Regions from separate parts of the Pantoea sp. X-Soil-OKNW-713 genome, predicted to be linked through region 2. Evidence: predicted binding sites of a transcription regulator. Region 2 holds the regulator's gene; each other region holds the start of a gene.
The links. The regulator CRP, encoded in region 2, controls carbon source genes, mostly activating them, when cyclic AMP is high. The targets are predictions, from matches to a motif close to ATGTGANNNNNNTCACAT.
Positions count from the first base shown of each region.

Region 1 (4,361 bases), on a different replicon from region 2:
TCGCCGCGATAGTCCCCGGCGCGATACGCACTCACCGCCGCAGCGTGGGCCAGTACGGTGTGATACGCCACCGTGGCGGCCCGGCGAAAATCGACCACATTGGGATAGTGGAAATCATAAAGATAGCCACCTTCCACCGGCACGATCGGCTCGTTAAAGGTGAACCAGTGCAGCACCCGATCGCCGAACAGGTCAAAACAGACCTGCGCGTAGCGACCAAACGCTGTCACCACGTCACGGCTCTCCCAACCGCCTTTCTCCTGCATCGCCAGCGGCATATCGAAATGAAACAACGTCAGGAACGGCGTGATGCCCTGCGCCAGTAACTCATCAATCACGCGGTTGTAAAACGCCACCGCTTCCGCATTTACCTCACCCGTGCCATCCGGTATCAGCCGCGACCAGCTGATGGAGGTACGAAAACTGTTGTGATTAAGTTGCTTAAGTAAGGCAATATCCTGCTGCCAGCGCTGGTAAAAGGTCGAGGTGTGCTGTGGCCCGACCTGCTGATGAAAACGCCACGGTTGCTGTGCAAACCAGTGGTCCCAGGTGGTGGCGCTTTTTCCGCCGCTATCGCTGGCACCTTCTGTTTGCAGGGCCGAACTGGCACTGCCCCACCAAAAATTCTCAGGAAACTGATACTTCATTACGTTTCTCTCCGGATTGAGTTGTCGCCGCCTGTTCCTGGGCTTTTTGTTCTTCAGATTTCATCAGGGAACGTTCATACGCACGCAGGAAAGGCAGGTACATCAGGGCTGACATCACCATGCAAATCAGGCACATCACCACCGGACTGATCGCCCAGTTGGCAGCCCAGGATGCACCAATTGGTGCCGGTGTGGTCCAGGGCGTGAGCGACACCACCTGGGCCAGCCAGCCCATCCTGGTGGCGGTCCAGGCGAGGATGGCGTTAACCATCGGTACGCAGACAAAGGGGATAAACATCATCGGATTCATAATGATCGGCGCGCCGAACATTATCGGTTCATTGATGTTGAAGAAGCTCGGCACGATACCCATTTTGCCAATGGTGCGCAGATGGGTGGTGCGGCTGCGCAACAGCAGGAAAGCCAGCGGTAAGGTGGAGCCCACACCCCCGATCAACAGGTAATGATCCCAGAATCCCTGAAGGTAGATGTGCGGCAACGCGGTGCCCGCCGCCAGTGCCGCCTGATTAGCGGAGAGGTTAGCCATCCAGAATGGGTTCATAATCCCGGTGACGATCAACGCCCCGTGAATACCGGCAAACCAGAACAACTGACAAAGCAGCACCGACAACAAGATCGCTGGCAGCGAGTCAGACGCCGACACCAGTGGCTCAAGCAGATGCATAATCGCTTCGGGAATAATCATCCCGGTCTGCGCCTGGATAAACAGATTGAGCGGGTGCAGCGTGCCAATGATCACCACCACCGGGATCAGGATTTCAAAAGAACGTGCCACACCGGTTGGGACTTCTTTGGGTAAGCGGATGGTGATGTTGTTGTGCTTCAGCCAGGCGTAAACCCGCGTCGAATAAATCGCGGTGATCAACGCGGTAAATATCCCCTGCCCGGATAAATAGGCTGTGGAGATAGTACCGTTGGAGTAAGGTGCGGCCACCAGCAGAAACGCCATAAAGGCCAGTAACCCCGACATTACCGGATCGAGCGAGAACTGCCGCCCGAGGCTTGCGCCAATCCCCACCGAGATAAAAAAGGTCATGACCCCCATGCTGAGGTAAAACGGCAACATCAGTTGCTCACGGTAAGTCGCGGAAAAATCCAGCCAGGCACGGGCAAAGCCGTTGGTGGTGGTGGCCGAGAATGGCGGGAAGATAAATACCAGCATGAAAGAACCGATAATCATAAACGGCAGCGCGGCAGTAAAGCCGTCGCGGATCGCTATGATGTATTTCTGTTGCCCGAGACGTCCGGCCAGCGGCGTGATCGCTTTTTCGATAACGCCAATCATCGACTGATATAACGAACTCATACCATCACCTTTATTCGTGAGCCGCCTCAATAAGCGAAAGCGCGAAATCCAGCACTTTGTCGCCGCGCTGCATACCGTAGTCCATCATCTCGATCGGCTGGACCGGGATCCCGGCGCTTGCCGCTTTGTCGGCCAGCGTTTTCAGCATGTATTTCACCTGAGGTCCCAGCAGCACCACCTGATAACGCGCAAACTGCTCGTCAAATTCGGTCACGCCATACGCATCAATTTCAACGGCCAGACCGCGTTCCTGCGCCACCTCTTTCATTTTGCGTACCAGCATGCTGGTGGACATCCCCGCCGAACAACACAACATAATCCTGATCATCGTCATCCATCCTTCAAAGCTATGCCTCAATGTGGTTACGATTGGATATCATACGGAAACCGGTTTCCATGAAAGGTTGAACGAAGTGTGACCCGCATCAATTTCTGATAAATCGGCGCTTTTTTTATTAGATTCGCATCACAAAACATCATTATTTCAACCCGTAGCGGCGCGATTTATCGCGCATCTTTTTGGCATAGTTAAAAAACCGCGCGATAAATCGCGCCGCTACAGGGATGGTGATTTTGCGCGAAAATGGAAAACCGGTTTCCAACAATAAGGGAAGTCGTTATACTTCTGCTGGCTAAAGTTTGCTCAGGGTTTCCGGAGAGAAAGATGTCTACGATCAACGATGTATCGCGCTTAGCCGGGGTGTCAAAAGCCACGGTTTCTCGGGTGTTGAGTGGTTCGCGCGGAGTGAAGGAAGCCAGCCGTCAGGCAGTGCTCAAAGCGGTTGACGAACTCAAGTATCGACCTAACGTTATTGCTCAGTCACTCTTCAGTCAGTCTACCGGTTGTATTGGCGTCATCTGCGCCCAGGAAAACATCAACCAAACTACCGGCTACCTGTATGCGCTGGAAAAACAACTCAGCCAGCACCAGAAACATCTCCTGTTACGCTTCGCCAACAACAAAGCCGATGTGTTACATGCGCTCGATGAACTGAGCTGTGGCTTGTGCGATGACGTGCTAATCATTGGCGCGCGCTTCCCGCTCGATATCCAGGATGACAATGTGATTCTGGTCGATTGTGCCGAAACTGACTGGCCCAACAGCATCCAGTTTGACCACGGTTTTGCCGCTGAGACCGCCTGTAACTATCTGATCAGCCAGGGTAAGCGCCAGATTGCTTTGATCTATCCCGAGGCCGGTAACGCAGGCGAGCAGGTACTGAGTGGTTATAAGCTCGCGCTGGAAAATAACCTCCTGCCCTATAATCGTAATCTGGTGTTTATGGATGCGCCCTCTGCATCGGTCGCGCTTCAGGTGCTGCTCAACAATGCCAGTACCCTGAATTTTAATGCGTTGTTGACGGCCAACGACCAGGAAGCACAACAGGTTATTGCCCAGCTACAGGCCTTTAATAAATCGGTGCCGGGCGACATTATGGTGTTCAGCTTGGCCGGTTCAGTCCATTTACCGGGCATTCCCACCATTCCAGCCATTGAGTATTCACTGGATGCGATGGCAGCCAGAATTGTTGGTTGGCTGACGAGAAAGACGCAAGATATGTTGGGTTCCTGTACGTTACGCGGAAACTTAATCATTCCGCGCTGACACCACCGGAGTGAGGAGACGGATAAGCTGCTGGCAAGCTGTGGTATCGGCACCACGAGTCGCACCGGGATCGCCGCCACCGGTGACCGTTTCAGCCTGGCCACTCTCTATCCCCGCGACAAACTGATCGCGCTGGGCGACCGGTTTTCCCTGACGGTGGGCTACTATCACACGGTGGTCAGCTGGCTGGAGCGTCTCAAATGCGGCATCACCAGCGGTGAACTGTATCAGACGGTGGAAAATGTGTTGCCGAAGGAGCGCTGGCACTGGCACCTGAATCCGAACGATTTTCCTATTACCCACACCGTTTGCGGTGAGCGTTTTTAGCCGCAGACGTGCGCTACCCCATCTGAATTATCATATTTTCATATAGATGAAGATGATTTCTCGGTAATCTCCTGTCTGATGCGCTGAGAAATAATTGCGCAGCTTCACAATTTTTATTATTAGTAATTGCCAATGTTGCAGAGCGTGCTGAATACTCCCGCCGCAACATCCACATACGTTTTATTGCGGCGTGCTACTGCTTCGGCAGGCAAGACCAAAATAAAAATGCCAGCTCCAGTCTTTTCTGGAGTGCATTTTTGTTTTGGTCTTTTTTTTTGCCTTAACGAAAAGGGAAAATGATGAGTCATAACGAGTTAGCTGATGAAATCCTGCGTCTGGTCAACGGAGGCGAAAACATCCGTACCCTGACGCACTGCGCCACCCGACTGCGGATGGAGTTTAACGATCGTGCTGCGGTCAACAGCGAGCAGATTGAAAAATTACCCGGCGTGAT
Region 1 covers NZ_AP035997.1:201,266-205,626, forward strand. Annotated here, with positions in the region: gene AC6I8R_RS24585 (glycoside hydrolase family 1 protein) at 1-647, opposite strand, end outside; gene AC6I8R_RS24590 (PTS sugar transporter subunit IIC) at 628-1,974, opposite strand; gene AC6I8R_RS24595 (PTS sugar transporter subunit IIB) at 1,985-2,302, opposite strand; gene AC6I8R_RS24600 (LacI family DNA-binding transcriptional regulator) at 2,639-3,580, shown strand; gene AC6I8R_RS24605 (hypothetical protein) at 3,563-3,751, opposite strand; gene AC6I8R_RS24610 (hypothetical protein) at 3,737-3,907, shown strand; gene AC6I8R_RS24615 (beta-glucoside-specific PTS transporter subunit IIABC) at 4,207-4,361, shown strand, end outside.
Region 1: the regulator CRP is predicted to act here: its motif matches at 2,388-2,405, upstream of AC6I8R_RS24595 (PTS sugar transporter subunit IIB).

Region 2 (4,361 bases):
ATATCATGGCACGCGGTGAATTTCGCGGCTAATGCACATCCCGGCTTTTCGTGCTAACAATGCTCATCGCCGGACTTCACAGGGAGCTTTGTTATGTCAGCCAGGCATCCGATCATTGCCGTTACCGGTTCCAGCGGCGCCGGAACCACCACCACCAGCCTTGCCTTCCGCAAAATATTCCAGCAGTTGAACCTGCATGCGGCGGAGGTCGAAGGTGACAGTTTTCATCGCTACACGCGCCCTGAGATGGACATGGCGATCCGCAAAGCGCGCGACCTTGGCCGTCATATCAGCTATTTCGGCCCGGAGGCCAACGATTTTGGCCTGCTGGAGCAAACCTTTAAGCAATACGGTAAAACCGGTCTTGGTCAGTCGCGCAAATATCTGCATACCTATGACGAAGCCGTGCCGTGGAATCAGGTGCCGGGCACCTTCACCCCGTGGCAGCCGCTGCCGGAAAACACCGATGTGTTGTTTTATGAAGGCTTGCACGGCGGGGTGGTGACGCAGCAGCACAACGTGGCTGAACACGTCGACTTATTGGTAGGTGTGGTACCGATCGTCAACCTTGAGTGGATTCAAAAGCTGATTCGCGACACCAGCGAGCGCGGCCATTCACGCGAAGCGGTGATGGATTCGGTGGTGCGTTCGATGGAGGATTACATCAACTTCATCACCCCGCAGTTCTCACGCACCCATATCAACTTCCAGCGCGTACCTACCGTCGATACGTCTAACCCGTTTGCTGCGCGTGAAATTCCATCACTGGATGAAAGCTTTGTGGTGATCCATTTCCGTGGTCTGGAAGGTATTGCCTTCCCCTATCTGCTGGCGATGATTCAGGATTCCTTTATCTCGCATATGAACACCCTGGTGGTGCCCGGCGGCAAAATGGGGCTGGCGATGGAGCTGATTATGACGCCGCTGGTGCAGCGACTGATTGAAGGCAAACGCATCGAATAATCAAACATAACCGTAACGGCGCGATTTATTGCGCGATCCCGAGATCGCTGCGGGAAAAATCCGCACGATAAATCGCTCCGCTACGTTCGTGCTAAAGTTCGATAACCTCGTAACTGTGGGTGATTTCTACCCCTTTGCCCAGCATAATCGCCACCGAGCAATATTTCTCAGCCGACAGATCAACCGCTCGCGCCACCGCTTTATCGCCCAGCGCTTTGCCGGTAACAATAAAATGCAGGTTGATATGTGTGAAAATGCGTGGCGCTTCTTCACGACGTTCCGAGGTCAGTTTGACCTCACAATCCTTCACATCATTGCGCCCTTTTTGCAGGATCGACACGACGTCAATCGCGCTGCAACCGCCTGCCGCCATCAGCACCATCTCCATCGGGCTCGGTGCTTTGTCGCCCGAATTGCCATCCATTAATATCTGGTGACCTGATGAGGATTCTCCGAGAAAGGTAAGCCCTTCCACCCATTTAACCCGTGCCTGCATTATTCTTTCTCCTGAATAGGCTGATTTGCCGCCAGAGTACGCTTTCACCTGAGAAACAGCAATCCAGACTAATCGCCCTTTTGCTGAAGCGAGACAACAGAAGACAGCTAGCAAAAGCTGTGCTACAAACAGAGCTGAAAATATTTTCGTCGCAATAGACGAAGGCGGGAAGAATCAGAAGCCTGGCTTAAGAGTCCACCCGAATAATTTTCCTTAACAGGAAGCGCTCTACGATTTCACCGCCTGACAGGGAAAACTGCCCCCTGTGTTTTGGGCACGATTACAACAGAGGATAATAGCGAATGGTTCTCGGCAAACCGCAAACAGACCCTACACTCGAATGGTTCCTGTCCCATTGCCATATTCACAAATATCCATCCAAAAGCACCCTGATTCATCAGGGTGAGAAAGCGGAAACGCTCTACTACATCGTGAAAGGTGCCGTTGCGGTGCTGATCAAGGATGAAGAAGGCAAAGAGATGATTCTCTCCTACCTCAATCAGGGGGATTTCATCGGCGAGCTTGGCCTGTTTGAAGAAGGTCAGGAACGTAGTGCCTGGGTACGAGCCAAAACTGCCTGCGAAGTGGCTGAAATTTCCTACAAAAAATTCCGTCAGCTGATTCAGGTAAACCCGGATATTTTAATGCGTCTTTCGGCGCAGATGGCGCGTCGCCTACAGGTGACATCAGAAAAAGTGGGCAACCTTGCCTTCCTTGATGTGACCGGTCGCATTGCGCAGACGCTGCTCAATCTGGCCAAACAGCCCGATGCCATGACCCACCCGGACGGGATGCAGATCAAAATCACCCGTCAGGAAATTGGTCAGATCGTCGGATGCTCACGCGAGACAGTTGGCCGTATTCTGAAAATGCTGGAAGATCAAAACCTGATCTCCGCACATGGTAAAACCATCGTCGTTTACGGCACCCGCTAATTTCTTCTCACCCACGGCGTGATGGCAGCATCACGCCGTTTTTGTCTGCGATGAGCTGATGTGGCGTCGAATCATCTATCATCCCGAAGTGAACTATGCCCTGCGGCAAACGCTGGTGCTGTGCCTGCCCGTGGCCCTCGGCTGGCTGTTTGGCGACCTGCAAAAAGGCTTGCTGTTCTCCTTAGTGCCCGCCTGTTGCAACATCGCCGGTCTTGATACGCCGCATAAACGCTTTTTTAAACGCCTGATTATTGGTGGTTCCCTGTTTGCGACCGGCAGCTTTCTGATCCAGTGGCTGACGGATTATCACGTCCCCCTGCCGCTGATTCTGCTGGTGCTGCCGTTATTAGTGGGCGTGACGGGTGAGATCAGCCCGTTGCATGGCCGCTTGTTGCCTGCCACGCTGATTGCCTCCATCTTTACCCTGAGCCTGGTGGGACGTATGCCGATCTGGGTGCCGCCGCTGCTCTATATCGGCGGGACCTTGTGGTATGGGTTGTTCAACTGGTTCTGGTTTTGGCTGTGGAAAGAGCAGCCGATGCGCGAGTCGCTGAGCCTGCTGTACCGTGAGCTGGCGGATTATTGCGATGCCAAATATACCCTGTTGACGCAGCTGACCGACCCGGAGAAAGCGCTGCCGCCGTTGCTGGCGCGCCAGCAGAAAGCGGTAGATCTGATCACCACCTGCTACCAGCAAATGCATATGCTGTCGGCCAGCCGCGATAACAGCCACAAACGCCTGACGCGTGCCTTTCAGGTGGCGCTCGATTTGCAGGAACATATCTCCGTCAGCCTGCATCAGCCGGAAGAAGTGCAAAAGCTGGTGGAGCAGAGCCATGCAGAAGCGGTGATTCGCTGGAATGCCAAGACCATCTCCGCCCGTCTGCGCTTGCTGGCCGATGCCATTTTGTATCATCAGCTGCCGGAACGGTTTCAAATGGATAAGCAGCTGGGTGCGCTGGAAAAAATTGCCCGCCAGCACCCGGACAATCCGGTGGGGAATTTCTGCCTGTATCACTTCAGCCGCATTGCGCGCGTGCTGCGCACCCAGAAACCGCTGTATACCCGTGATCTGATGGCCGACCGCCAACGGCGTCTGCCGTTTTTTCCGGCGCTGCGCAGCTATCTGTCGCTGAAATCCCCCGCCTTACGCACCGCTGCACGTTTTGCCGTGATGCTGATGTTTGGTAGCGCGCTGGCGCTGTTCTTCAACATCCCCAAACCTTACTGGATTCTGATGACCACCATGTTCGTCAGCCAGAATGGCTACAGCGCCACGCGGGTAAGAATTCAGCACCGAGCGCTCGGCACCTTTGCCGGGCTGTTGATTGCTGCCGCCTCGTTACGCTTTGACGTACCGGAATCCATCACCCTGTTGTTTATGCTGGCGATCACCCTCGCCAGCTATCTGGTGACACGTAAATATTACGGCTGGTCAATGATTGGCTTTACGGTGACGGCGGTGTATTCGCTCCAGTTGCTGTCGCTGAATGGCGCGCAGTTCCTGCTGCCACGCATGATGGATACGCTGATGGGATGTCTGATTGCCTTTGGCGGCATGATTTGGCTGTGGCCGCAGTGGCAGAGCGGCTTACTGCGTAAGAATGCGCACGATGCGCTGGAAGCCGATCAGGAAGCGATGCAGTTATTGCTCGGACCGGAGCAGTCACCGGAGAAACTGGCGTATCAGCGCATCAAGGTCAACCAGGCGCATAACGCCATGTTTAACTCGCTGAATCAGGCGATGACCGAGCCGGGCTTCAATTCGCAGTACCTGAAAGATATGCGGCTCTGGGTGACGCACAGTCAGTTTATTGTCGAACACATCAACGCCATGACTATCCTGGCACGCGAACATACCATGCTGACGCCTAAGCTGGCGGAAAGGTATCTGCAATCCTGTGAGATCGCGCTGCAACGCTGTCAGCAGCGGCTGGAGCATGATGGCCCCGGTAACGACAGCAATA
Region 2 covers NZ_AP035995.1:4,041,578-4,045,938, forward strand. Annotated here, with positions in the region: gene AC6I8R_RS18915 (YheU family protein) at 1-32, shown strand, start outside; gene AC6I8R_RS18920 (phosphoribulokinase) at 94-963, shown strand; gene AC6I8R_RS18925 (OsmC family protein) at 1,055-1,459, opposite strand; gene crp (cAMP-activated global transcriptional regulator CRP) at 1,762-2,394, shown strand; gene AC6I8R_RS18935 (YccS/YhfK family putative transporter) at 2,453-4,361, shown strand, end outside.

Region 3 (4,361 bases), 2.1 Mb from region 2:
CAACGCCACGTCAAACGCCACCAGACGCTCATTCGGGTTGTAGCCCAGCGCATCACAGTAGGAGATGGTGCAGCCGCCCACGCCAAAGCGCACCAGGAAGGCATCTGCTGCTTCGCGTGCATCGCAGTGGAAGAAATCACCGCTGTGGTTGGCAAAAAAATCTGCCAGTAACCCCTGCAATTCAGCGGTTTGCGCTGACTCCACCTTAATCATCAGATGATGTTCATACGCGCTGCGGTAATCCATGATGCGTGGCGCGACAAAGCGCGGAGTGATCTGATTAAAGAATTGCAGCACCCGATCAACAAAATTGCGTGGCAAAAATTTCAGGTGGCTGACGCGCACATCCCACCTGGCTTTGCCGGCCATCAGGCGCGGTATCGCCTGCGGGCCGAGTTTGCGAATTGCCAGATACATATGTTTGGCGTAACGCACGGTGAGGTCAAAGGCGTTACGGTGGATATACTCCGCCTGCACCGGCAATTCACTCATCCGCGTCAGCAGATAGCGGCGCAGTTCCACCAGCACCAACTCATCGTTGGTGCCGATATAGAAGGTGTCGCTGCCAGCACTGGCTTCGAAGGTAGGAAGACGCACCGCAAACACCACCACTTTACCTGCGCTACCCGAACTGTCATGCAGATAACGCAGATCGCCATTAAAGCGTGCAGGGCTGTCGGCGCTGACGTCGCGCAGACGGTCAGCGTAGTCATCCGCCCAGATCTTTCCCTGCCAGTCGGGTTGGTCACCGGTTTGGTACTGCTGACGGGTGAGATTTTCCAGCATCGCTTCCGGCGTGTCACCCAGCGCAATGCCGAGATGGTTGACCATCTCCAGCCGACCATCATCATGAATACGGGCAAATAACGATTTTTCGGTAAACGCCGGACCACGGCGAATCAGCGAGCCACCGGAGTTGTTGCAGATGCCGCCGACCACCGACGCACCAATACAGGACGAACCAATGACCGAGTGCGGCTCACGCCCCAGCGGTTGCAATGTTTGCTCCAGCTCCGTCAGGGTGGTGCCGGGGAAGGCGATCACCTGTCGCGCCTCATCAATGACCTGCACGCCCTGTAACTGGCGGGTGCTGACAATCACCACCTCACGATCGTAATCGTTGCCGTCCGGCGTCGAGCCGCCGGTTACGCCGGTGTTTGATGCCTGCATCAGAATAATGGCGTCGTGCGCCACGCATACCTGAAGGGTTTGCCACAGTTGTAATAACGTCTGGGGGAGCACCACGGCCAGTGCCTCACCGCGCCCGACGCGAAATCCTTTGGTGTACCAGGCCTTATCATCAGAATGGGTTAACAGCTGTTTTTCACCTACCACGTCACTCAGTTGACGCAACATTTCCTGCGGGGATGTCATGTTTTCTCTTCTGTGTCATGTGTCTGCCGGGTTATTGGACAGGCGGATACGGCGCTATGTCAATCATTCATCGGCACTAAAGTTAAAATAACGCACTGAAGCATTATCCCTTTATCTCGCGCGGAAAAACCGCGGCGTACCAATAAAAATGCGCGGGTTATCACAAAATAGAGGCAAAGCAAAAAGACAAATAAATTGTTAAATCGGGCCAGACAGGCAGAGGTGTGAAAAATATATAACGTGATGAATTTTATAATAATTCCATGTCTTTGGAAAAATTTACCATGTGATTAACATCACAAAATTAGGTCTGTAAATATCTTTGTCAATGACCTGGGTGGATAAATTCGTAGCAATAATGTGATCTCCATAGCAAATACAAATCCTCTTCACCGGAAGAATGGCTGTCAGAAGCGCAGCGTAAGGAGCAGGATAATGAGAATTGGCATGGTGATCAGCGGTGGTGATGTTACCGGCATAAATAACTTTATCTTTCAGATTTCTCGCTTAACTCAGGCGGACATGGTGTTATTTAACGGCGGCATTCCGGGTTTGCTGGAAAATAAACATCAAGAAATATCGCAGCGTGATCTGGTGGATTATGCCATCGCGGCGATCCCGGTGATGCAATCAGGACGGCCAACGCGAAAACTAATTCGCCCGGAATATGAAGCCATAGCGAAACAACTTAAATCGCTACGCATTGACGTATTAATTATGGCCGGAGGTGATGGGTCGCTGCAATTCCTTCATATTCTGAGTGAATTTGGCGTCAATTGCTTTGGCGTTGGCATGACCATCGATAACGATGTATTCGGCAGCGATTATACCATTGGCTTTTCCACCGCCTGTGAACAGGTGCTGAAGGAAGTGGCGAAATTACGTAACACCGGACGTGGATTGCCGGGGCGCGTATTTATGGTGGAGTTGCTGGGTGGTTATTGTGGCGAATTAACCCTGCAATCAGCGATTAAATCCAATGCAGATTTTGCCTTGATCCCCGAGTGCCAGATTCCGCCGCATGAGCTGGCGGAACGGGTCACGGCACGTCTGGCGCAGCAAAACAGCGTGATTATTCTGTGCTCGGAAGCCTATACCCGCGAATATTCGCCGGGGTTCCAGGGGGCGATCGATACCTTAATTAAACAACTTGAACCTTTGATTGGTGTGCGTATCCGTAAAACCATCATCGGTTACGGCCTGCGTAATGGTGAACCCACCTGTGAAGAAATTTATCAGGGCACCATTATGGCCAGCGAAGTGGCGCGTTGTATTCAGTCGGGAATGCGCAATAAAGCCGTCATTATTAATGGCAGCAATAAACCGATACCCATTGATTTAATAAGCATGAAAAAACGCCTGGTTGACACCGAAGGGCATCATTACAAACTCGCTAAACAACTGCATATTCTGTGAGGAGATAGCCATGCTGAAAATATTATGTGTGTGCGGATGTGGTCTGGGATCCAGTTTCGCCATCGAAATGAGCGCCAAAGCGGTATTAAAAAAGTTAGAAATTGATGCAGATATCGATCACACCACCATTTCTGAAGCCAATGCGTTTAAATCCGACATGATTTTAACGCAGAAAGCCTTTGCCGATGTATTAAATGCCGATGCCAGCCCGGAACAGATGAAGCGCGTGATTATTCTCAACAAGCTGACCGATAAGGCGGAAATTGAGCAAAAGATCGTGGCGTTTATGAAAGAACACAACATGAAGGTTGCCAGCCATGAATAGTGTTATTAACTTCCTGGTCAAAGATCTGTTAGGGCAGGCATCGATTCTGATCGCCTTTATTGCCCTGGTGGGTCTGCTGTTGCAAAAAAAATCCGCAGGCAAGGTGGTGGAAGGCACCTTTAAAACCCTGCTCGGTTTCTTAATTATGATGGCGGGTATCAACATCATTGTCGGTACGCTGACCTTCCTGAATACCATCTTTACCCACGGCTTTGGCATGCAGGGTTATATCACCGATGTTGCTGCCATCGCCGGGTTAGCGAACCGCGAGCTGGGTTCAGAGGTAGCGTTGACGCTGTTGGTGATCTTTATTGTCAACATCATCATTGCCCGTCTGACACCGTTCAAATACATCTTCCTGACCGGACAGGCGCTGCTGTGGATGGCGACTATCGGTGCGGTGATCGGCTACAAAGCGGGGCTGACAGGCTTACCTCTGATCCTTACCGGCGGCATTTTTGGTGGTGTGATGGCGGTGGTGATGCCAGCACTGGCACAACCGGTGGTGCGCCGCATTACCGACTCGGATGATGTTGCGCTCGGCCACTTCTGCACCATTGGCTACCTGGTGACGGCGGCAGTGGCGAAGGTGGTTGGCAAAGGCTCGCGTTCCACTGAAGACCTGAAGCTGCCGGATAACTTCAAATTCCTGCAAGACACCTATCTGTCGATGGCGGTGGTGATGGTGCCGATGTACCTGATCCCGGCGCTGGCGGCAGGCCCGGCGTTTATCGCCCAGTACAGCAGCGGTATGAACTACCTGATGTACGCCTTTATGCAATCGATTCAGTTCGTGTGCGGGGTATTTGTACTGTATAGCGGCGTGCGTCTGCTGCTGAATGAGTTGGTACCTGCCTTCCGCGGTATCGCGATGCGCATCGTACCGGATGCTAAACCGGCACTCGACTGCCCGGTGATGTTCCCCTATGCACCGAATGCGGTGATCGTGGGCTTCCTCGCCACCACCCTTGGGTCGGTCGTTGGCATGCTGGTGTTCCCGATGTTCGGTCTGGCAATGATTTTACCGGGCCTGCTGACCAACTTCTTTGCCGGAGGCACCGCTGGGGTGTTTGGTAACGCGCTCGGCGGTCGTCGCGGCGCGATGATCGGCGGCTTTGTCCACGGTCTGTTTATAACGCTGCTGCCGGCCATTCTGGTACCGATGCTGGAAAGCTACGGTTTCACCGGCGTGACCTTCAGTGATTCAGACGTTATCAGCACTGGCCTGGTACTCGGCCATGCCTTC
Region 3 covers NZ_AP035995.1:1,986,445-1,990,805, forward strand. Annotated here, with positions in the region: gene dld (D-lactate dehydrogenase) at 1-1,374, opposite strand, end outside; gene AC6I8R_RS09215 (6-phosphofructokinase) at 1,810-2,790, shown strand; gene AC6I8R_RS09220 (PTS sugar transporter subunit IIB) at 2,801-3,115, shown strand; gene AC6I8R_RS09225 (PTS sugar transporter subunit IIC) at 3,108-4,361, shown strand, end outside.
Region 3: the regulator CRP is predicted to act here: its motif matches at 1,659-1,676, upstream of AC6I8R_RS09215 (6-phosphofructokinase).